Regions from separate parts of the Streptomyces melanosporofaciens genome, predicted to be linked through region 1. Evidence: riboswitches for the same ligand, from Rfam matches in the RefSeq annotation. Region 1 holds a riboswitch; the other holds the start of a gene.
The links. A riboswitch is a leader RNA that binds a small molecule or an ion and turns the genes downstream of it on or off. The one in region 1 is predicted to bind S-adenosylmethionine.
Positions count from the first base shown of each region.

Region 2: linked by a shared signal. The riboswitch ahead of thrC (threonine synthase) and the one ahead of BLV72_RS07700 (aminotransferase class V-fold PLP-dependent enzyme) in region 1 are both predicted to bind S-adenosylmethionine.

Region 1 covers NZ_FNST01000002.1:1,132,424-1,136,828, forward strand. Annotated here, with positions in the region: gene BLV72_RS07690 (rhomboid family intramembrane serine protease) at 1-728, shown strand, start outside; gene BLV72_RS07695 (Lrp/AsnC family transcriptional regulator) at 725-1,006, shown strand; gene BLV72_RS07700 (aminotransferase class V-fold PLP-dependent enzyme) at 1,035-2,444, opposite strand; SAM riboswitch class IV at 2,649-2,767, opposite strand; gene trpD (anthranilate phosphoribosyltransferase) at 2,863-3,936, opposite strand; gene qcrB (cytochrome bc1 complex cytochrome b subunit) at 4,103-4,405, opposite strand, start outside.
Region 2 covers NZ_FNST01000002.1:2,797,783-2,802,187, reverse strand. Annotated here, with positions in the region: gene BLV72_RS14500 (alpha,alpha-trehalose-phosphate synthase (UDP-forming)) at 1-727, opposite strand, end outside; gene BLV72_RS14495 (glucosyl-3-phosphoglycerate synthase) at 845-1,792, opposite strand; SAM riboswitch class I at 1,985-2,126, shown strand; gene thrC (threonine synthase) at 2,145-3,446, shown strand; gene BLV72_RS14485 (MoaD/ThiS family protein) at 3,443-3,721, shown strand; gene BLV72_RS14480 (cold-shock protein) at 4,131-4,337, shown strand.

The DNA of each region.
Region 1 (4,405 bases):
AGACGTCGTCGGGGCGCGACCGCCCCTGGATGGCGGGGCCCGGCCGCCCGTGGGTGACATACGGCCTGATCGTCAGCTGCTGCCTGCTCTTCGTCATCGGACCGGCCTCGGGACTCAACCCCGGCTATGGCACGGGCGGGCGGCTGGTGGAGGCCCAGTCCACGTACTTCGAGCGCTGGGGCGTGGTGCCCAGCGCCCTGTGGAGCGGCTCCCCCGATCAGCCGCTCGCCCCGCTGACCGCACTGTTCGTGCACGGAAACTGGCTGCATCTGCTCGGCAACATGCTGTTTCTCTACGTCTTCGGGGCGATGACCGAGGAGCGGATGGGGCGAGTCCAGTTCGCCGTCTTCTACCTCGTCACGGGCTATCTGGCGCTGCTCGGCTACGCCGCCGCGCACGCCGACTCCGCCCAGACCCTGGTGGGCGCCTCCGGGTCCATTTCCGGAGTACTCGGCGCCTTCTTGTGGCTGTTTCCTCGAGCCAGGGTGACCAGTCTCTTTCCGTTTCTGTTCTTTCTGCCGCTGCGCTTTCCGGCCTGGGCGGTGCTGATCTTCTGGGTGGCCCTCCAGTGGCTGGCCGCCCGGCAGGCCGACGACCGCCCAGGCGTCGCCTATCTCGCCCATCTCGTGGGCTTCACGCTCGGCTTTCTCTACGCGTGGGGGCGGTTCGGGAGGACGACTAGAGTGGGCGGCGCAGCCAGGGCGAGTGAGGGAGAAAGCCAGCCGTGATCACTTCGATCGTGCTCATCAAGACCAGCGTGGACCGGATTCCGGAGACCGCCGAGAAAATCGCCGCGCTGGAGAACGTGAGCGAGGTCTACTCGGTCACCGGCGCACACGATCTGATCGCGATGGTGCGGGTGACCCGGCACGACGACCTCGCGGACATCATCACCGGCCAGATCAGCAAGCTGCCGGGGGTGGCCTCGACCGAGACGCACATCGCCTTCCGGACGTACTCGCAGCACGACCTCGAGGCGGCGTTCGCGATCGGCCTGGACGGCTAGCGCCGCCCCCTCCCAGCGCCCCGGGGGCTCAGCCGCGGTCCGGGACGCAGCGGCCGCCCTCGGTGCGGTAGCTCCACCGGGCCCCCTCGCGCACCAGCTCCTTCACGGCTCCGACGAACCGCTCGACATGCTCGTCCGGGGTGCCCGCCCCGAAGCTGACCCGGATCGCGTTCAGCGAGCGCTCCCCCGGCCCGGCCTCGGGCGCACCGCATTCGCCCGGCTCGTCGGGCTCACTGTCCAGCAAGGTGCGGACCAGCGGATGCGCGCAGAAGAGCCCGTCCCGTACGCCGATGCCGTACTCGGCGGAGAGCGCCGCCGCGAAGTGGGAGCTGTTCCAGCCCTCCACCACGAACGACAGCACGCCGACCCGGGGGGCGTCGTCGCCGAAGAGCGAGAGCACCCGCACCTCGGGCACCTCGGCCAGCCCCGTCCGCACCTTCTCGATCAGCTGCCGCTCACGGGCGACCAGGCCCTCGAAACCGGCCTCGGCAAGCGCCCTGCACGCCGACGCGATCGCGTAGACGCCGATGACGTTCGGGGAGCCCGCCTCGTGCCGGGCGGCGGTGGTGTGCCACTCGACGTCGACCCCGCCGTCGTCCCTGCGCGTCACCTTACGGCTGGCGCCACCGCCCGCCAGATACGGCCGGGCCTCCCGCAGCCAGTCCGCCCGGCCGGCCAGCACACCGGCGCCGAAGGGCGCGTACAGCTTGTGCCCGGAGAAGGCCACCCAGTCGACGTCCGCCTCCGCGATGTCCACGGGGTGGTGCGGGGCAAGCTGCGCGGCGTCCAGGACGATACGGGCGCCGTGTGCGTGCGCGGCCGCGGCCAGCTCCCGCACCGGCCACAGCTCACCGGTCACATTGGACGCGCCGGTCACGCAGACCAGCGCCGGGCCCTCGGCACGGCCCGCGAGCGCCTTCTCCAGCGTCTCCACCGCCTGCCGCGAGGAGCGCGGGGCGCTGAGGTAGCGAACGGTGACGTCCTCCCGCTGCTCCCAGGGCAGCAGCGAGGCGTGGTGCTCGGTCTCGAAGACGAAGACCTCGGTGCCCCGCGGCGCCACGGCGGCCAGGAGGTTGAGCGAATCGGTGGTGGAGCGGGTGAAGACGACCTGGTCGTCCTCGCGGCAGCCGAGGAAGGCGGCGACGTCCTTACGGCTGTTCTCGAAGAGGTCGGTGGACAGCTGCGAGAGGTAGCCCGCCCCGCGGTGCACGCTGCCGTAGTAGGGCGCGTAGGCGGCGATGTCGTCCCAGACCCGCCGCAGCGCGGGGGCGCTGGCGGCGTAGTCGAGCGCCGCGTAGGTCACCTCGCCCCCGGTGACCAGGGGCACCAGGACATCGCTGCCCAGCACGGGCAGCGGCTCACAGGCGGCGACGGAGGAGTCGGCGCAGGCGGCGGAAGCGGCGGCGACGGAGGCGGTGGCAGAAGGGCGCGCGGACATGGCGAAGTCTCCCGGGAGAGTCGAGGCGTGGGAATGCGTGACGCGCACAAGGACGGCGGTGAGCCCGCCGTCAGGGCGCGGAAAGTCGCTCTCCGCACGGCACCACCGCGCGGAGCACAGAAGGGGAAAACGGGCCGCTCGGCCCTAGCGCATTCGCTGCATCACGGAAGAACTCCCTCGACCACCAGGACCCCTAGTGAGAGGGGTCCGCGCTTGCCGCCGGCCTCGCTGCCTGGCGGCCTGGTCATCACCCGGGGCACCCCGCCACGGACGGAGGGTTGCCGGACAGCGGGCCGGGGCCGTAGTCGCTGTCACTCGTGACCTGGGCAGGAGTATGCCATGCCGTACGGCGGCGCCCATACCCTGTCCGCATCCCGGACAGGGCACGGACAGAACATGGGCGCCGTAAGGGCGACGCCTAGGCGTGGGTGGCCCGCACCCACCGCTCCAGGACGTCGCGCGCCGCGCCCGAGTCGATCGACTCGGCGGCCCGTGCGACACCCGCCGCGATCCGCTCCGCCAGGGGCTTGTCCCCCGGCTCCGGCTCGAGCGCCACCAGCGCCGCCGCCGAGTTCAGCAGCACCGCGTCCCGGACCGGTCCCCGCTCGCCCGCCAGCAGCCGGCGGGCCACATCGGCGTTGTACGAGGCGTCCGCGCCGCGCAGGGCCTCCACGGGGGCTCGCTCGATGCCCACGTCCCGCGGGTCGAGGGTCTCCTGGCGCACGGCGCCGCCCCGGACCTCCCACACCTGGGAGGTGGTGGTCACGGTCAGCTCGTCCAGCCCGTCGTCACCGCGGACGACCAGCGCGGTGGAGCCCCGCTCGGCCAGCACCCCGGCGATGATGGGCGCCATCCGGGCGTCGGCGACCCCGGTCGCCTGGCACTTCACCCGCGCCGGATTGGTCAGCGGGCCGAGCAGGTTGAACGGGGTGGCGACGCCCAGCTCGCGGCGGGCCGAGGCGACATGCCGCAGCGACGGGTGGAACTTCACCGCGAAGCAGAAGGTGATCCCCGCCTCCTCGGCGACCTCGACCACCCGCTCCGGGGTGATGTCCAGGTTGACGCCGAGCTTCTCCAGCACATCGGAGGCGCCGCTGGCGGAGGACGAGGCGCGGTTGCCGTGCTTGACGACCCGCGCGCCGGTCCCGGCGACGACCAGCGCGGACATGGTGGAGATATTGACGGTTTTGGCGCGGTCGCCGCCGGTGCCGACGATGTCCACGGTCTCCCCGGGCACCTCGATCACCTTGGCGTGGTCGTACATGGCCCGCACGAGACCGGCCACCTCGGAGACCGTCTCGCCCTTGGAGCGCAGCGCGATCGCGAAACCGGCGATCTGGGCGTCGGTGGCCTCGCCCCGCATGATCCGGTCCATGGCCCAGGCGGTGTCGTCGGCATCGAGGTCCCGGCCGGCGATCAGCGAGGTCAGTACGTCCGGCCAGGTGCGGGCCGTCGCGGTGCTGTCGCCTCCGGCGGGGGTCACAACGTCCATGGTCCGCTCCTGGATCCGTGGGGGTGGGCAGGGAAGGGGCCGCGCACGTCAGCGGCCCGCCGCCAGCCTATCGGCAGCACGACCAGGGCCCCGGCCGGACCGTGTGGTCCGGGCCGGGGCCCTGGTCTGTGGCGTCAGCTGACGTGCGAGAGCGGTACGGCGGAGATCAGTGGTGGCCGTGGCCGCTGGTGATCTCGTGGTACTCCTCGCGGGTCGGCTTCGGAATGACGTTGTCCTCGCCGTAGTAGCCCTTGGAGAGCTTCGAACGGATCCGCTGCGCGGGCGTCACCTTCCGCTTGACCCCGTTCTCGTCGGTCTCGGGGCCGATCTCGTAGGGCTCGGGCTGCTCGTGCTGGGTCAGCACGTGCAGTTGCTCCTGCGCGAGCGGCTCGTGGACCTCGACGAACTCACCGTGCGGCAGCCGCTTGATGATGCCGGTCTCACGACCGTGCAGCACCTTGTCGCGGTC
Region 2 (4,405 bases), 1.7 Mb from region 1:
TGGCCGCGCCGTCGCCGTCCCGGACGATCTCCGCGCCCAGCACGGCCGCGCAGCAGTCGGCGAAGGCCCCGGCCCAGCGCTCGGTGAGGAACGCGGCGCGGTCGCCGCCGAGGATGCCGCGCAGCACACCCGCCGCCACGTCGTCCGGAAGCAGCCGGTAGTAGTCCGGCGGGGCCCAGGGGGTGTGCGAGAAGTGACCGATCCGCAGATCGGGGCGGCGCTCGCGGAGCATCGCGGGCACCAGCGCCAGGTGGTAGTCCTGCACCAGGACGACGGCCTCGTCCACCGCCTCCTCGGCGAGCGCGTCCGCGAAGGCCGCGTTATAGGCCTCGTAGGCCGCCCACTGGTCGGCGAACTCCGCGTCGAAGACCGGCTCGACCGGGGTCTGGTAGAGCAGATGGTGGATGAACCACAGCACCGAATTGGCGATGCCGTTGTACGCGGCGGCGAAGACATCCGGTGCGATGTCGAGCATCCGCACCTGCTGGCCGCCGGTGTCACCGGGGTTCAGATGGCTGTCCCCGGCGCGCCGGGCGGCCTCGCGGTCACCCTCCCCGAGCGCCGCGCAAACCCACACCGCGTTGGCGTCGGGGCCGATGGCGCTGAGGCCGGAGACCAGCCCGCCACCGCCGCGCCGGGCGGTGAGCGAGCCGTCCTCGCCCAGGGTGTACGAGACCGGACCGCGGTTGGACGCGACCAGGATCGGAGCGGTGCGCGGAACTGCCATGTCGCGAGCCTAGCCAGCCGGGACCCCGCGCAAACGTACGTACGGTTTCTTGCCCCGTAGGCGGTATGGGGCGGCCTGTTTCCGCCCGTAGGGGCTATCGCGTGCTACCCCCGGGTGTCACGCCGCGCGCCGCTCCGCGTACTCCGGTATCTCGATCATCGGCGGCCGCTCCTCGGTGTCCACGTCCGTGGTGCGCGGCTCGAAGCCGGTCTCGCCCCGGTCGAACTGGGTCAGCCGCGGCCGCACCAAATGGCCCCGGGCCAGCCGCAGCTGCGCGGTGCGGTAGATCGCGGCCGCCATCCGGCCGAGCGCCAGCCCGTCCTGGTGACGGTGTTTGCGCACCCCGATGTCCACCTGGCCGAGCGCGTCGAGGCCCACCGTGTGCAGCGCGTCGACCAGCAGCCCCAGCTCGACCCCGTAGCCGACCGGGAAGGGCAGCCGCTCCAGCAGCGTGCGGCGGGCCGCGTACTCACCGCCCAGCGGCTGGACGAATCCGGCCAGCTGGGGCCAGTGCAGATTCAGCAGCGGGCGGGCGACCAGCTCGGTGACCCGGCCGCCCTGGCCCGCCACGTCACCGAGCGGGCGGTCGTACATGCCCTTCACCAGCTGCAGCGCGGGGTCGGTCAGCAGCGGACCGACGATCCCCGAGACAAAGCGCGGATCGAATTCCCGCAGGTCGGCGTCGATGAAGCAGATGATGTCGCCGCGCGTGGCCAGCAGGGACCGCCACAGCACCTCGCCCTTGCCGGGCAGCGCGGGCAGCCGGGGCAGCAGTGAGTCGCGGGGGACGACGGTGGCGCCCGCCGCCGCGGCGACCTCGGCGGTGCGGTCCGTCGAGCCGGAGTCCAGCACCACCAGCTCGTCCACCAGCGGCGCCGCCTCGCTCATCAGCTCCCGGCGGATCGTCGCGGCGATCTCGCCGACCGTGGCCTCCTCGTTCAGGGCGGGCAGGACCACGCTCAGGGTCGTCGCCGCGCCCCGCTTCGCGTCCAGCAGGCGGTCCAGCGGCCGGTCGTCGGCCGACCAGGAGCGGTGCTTCAGCCAGCGCTCCACCTCTTCCAGCACCTGTGTCTCTCCCTGCCGTGGTCGCTGTGATCCATCTCGCGCTTCGGACGGCTAGCTCAACCGTCCGGGCCTTCGGTTACAGTCTTGAACAACGCACGTGACCGTCGTATGTCGGGGTCGACCTCGGTGTTTACCGAGGAGGCCCGCGATGATGCCGTGCTGACAAACGCCCGGGTCCGCCCGGCGCCATACCGCTCATCCAGAGGGGCAGAGGGAACGGCCCGTTGAAGCCCCGGCAACCCTCCAGCTGATCTCGCATTCCGCAGCGAGGCTCCCAGCTCGGGAAGGTGCCAATTCCGTCTCGTGGCGAAATGCGTCGCGAGGAAGATGAGGAGAAAGGGCCTCGCCATCCATGGCTGTGCAGTCAGTAGAAAGCTCAACCACCTCCTCCGCCCCCGACGCCTCCGGTGCCTTCGGTCCCGCCATCGCATTGTCCTGCCGGGAGTGCGGTGAGCGGTTCGATCTGGGCCCGGTCTTCGCGTGTGAGGTCTGTTTCGGGCCGCTCGAGGTCGCGTACGAGCTGCCGGCCGGCGACCCGGAGGAGCTGCGCCGGCGGATCGAGTCCGGTCCGAACAGCATCTGGCGCTATGCCCCGCTGCTGCCCGTCCCCGCGGACGTGGCGGACCTGCCCAGCCTGCACCCGGGTTTCACCCAGCTGGTCAAGGCCGACAACCTCGCCCGTGAGCTCGGCGTCACCGGTGAGCTGCACATCAAGGACGACTCCGGCAACCCCACCCACTCCTTCAAGGACCGGGTCGTCGCCATCGCCGTCCAGGCCGCCCGCACCTTCGGCTTCACCACCCTCTCCTGCTCCTCCACCGGCAACCTCGCCGGCGCGGTCGGCGCCGCGGCCGCCCGTGCGGGCTTCCGCTCCTGCGTCTTCATCCCGCACGACCTGGAGGCCGGCAAGGTCGTCATGGCCGCGGTCTACGGCGGTGAGCTGGTCGGCATCGAGGGCACCTACGACGACGTCAACCGCTTCTGCAGCGAGCTGATCGGCGACCCGGTCGGCGAGGGCTGGGGCTTCGTCAACGTCAATCTGCGGCCGTACTACGGCGAGGGCTCCAAGACCCTGGCCTACGAGATCTGCGAGCAGCTCGGCTGGCGGCTGCCGGACCAGATCGTCATCCCGATCGCCTCCGGCTCCCAGCTCACCAAGATCGACAAGGGGCTGAAGGAGCTGATCGCGATCGGTCTGGTCGAGGACAAGCCCTACAAGATCTTCGGCGCCCAGGCCGAGGGCTGCTCCCCGGTCTCCGCCGCCTTCAAGGCCGGCCATGACGTCGTCCGGCCGCAGAAGCCGCAGACCATCGCCAAGTCGCTGGCCATCGGCAACCCCGCGGACGGCCCGTACGTCCTGGACATCGCCCGCCGTACGGGCGGCGCGGTGGAGGACGTGAACGACGAGCAGATCGTCGACGCGATCAAGCTGCTCGCCCGCACCGAGGGGATCTTCGCGGAGACCGCGGGCGGGGTGACCGTCGGCGTGACCAAGAAGCTGATCGAGGACGGTCTGCTCGACCCGTCCCTGACGACCGTCGTGCTCAACACCGGCGACGGCCTCAAGACCCTCGACGCGGTGGCCCCCACCACGGGTCCCTCCGCCATCATCCGCCCCACCCTTGACTCGTTCCGAGAGGCTGGTCTCGCATGAGCGTCAACGTCCGAATCCCGACCATCCTGCGCACATACACCGCCGGGCAGGCCGAGGTCCCCGCCGAGGGCGCGACCCTCGCCGAGGTCCTGGCGGACCTGGAGAAGAACCACCAGGGCATCGCGGCCCGCGTCCTGGACGACACCGGCAAGCTCCGCCGCTTCGTCAACGTCTACGTCAACGACGACGACGTCCGCTTCGCCGACGGCCTGGCCACGGCGACCCCGGACGGTGCCGGGATCTCGATCATCCCGGCGGTCGCGGGCGGCTGCTGACCCCGCGTCCACCCTCCTCACCTTTGGCATCGCCCCGTCCGGGGACAACCGGACGGGGCGATTCCGTGTGTGGAATCGCGATACAGTTGCCCGGATTCCCCGATGGCCCCCGGGCCGGAACCACATATGAGAACTCGTCAAGTTGTGCGTAAAGTGTGAGCACGAATTGTCGGGTTGGTTCCCTATGTCCCGCCCGGCTTGCCCGAACTTCACATAATTTCTCACTTTTAACCGTTCGGTCGTGCCCAGAATTCTCGTCCGATTGACCTGTTGCAGAGGGCGTTGGGACGGATACATTCAGCGGCGGTCGACGCGTTCCGGCGCACACCCCCCACATCCGGGGGGTGAGGTCTGACCCGGGTCCGCGGAGTGCGGTCCTGCGCAAGGGCCAGCAATAGGGGAGTTAGGAATGGCTCAGGGCACCGTCAAGTGGTTCAACGCGGAGAAGGGGTACGGCTTCATCGCGGTCGACGGTGGTGCGGACGTGTTCGTCCACTACAGCGCGATCCAGATGGACGGGTACCGCACCCTCGAGGAAGGCCAGCGGGTCGAGTTCGAGATCTCGCAGGGTCAGAAGGGCCCGCAGGCCGACATGGTCCGCGTGGCCGTAGGCTGACGCGCCGACGCGACGCAGCTGAACAGTACAGTCCGAAGGGTCCGTGTCCCGGCCAGGGTGCGGACCCT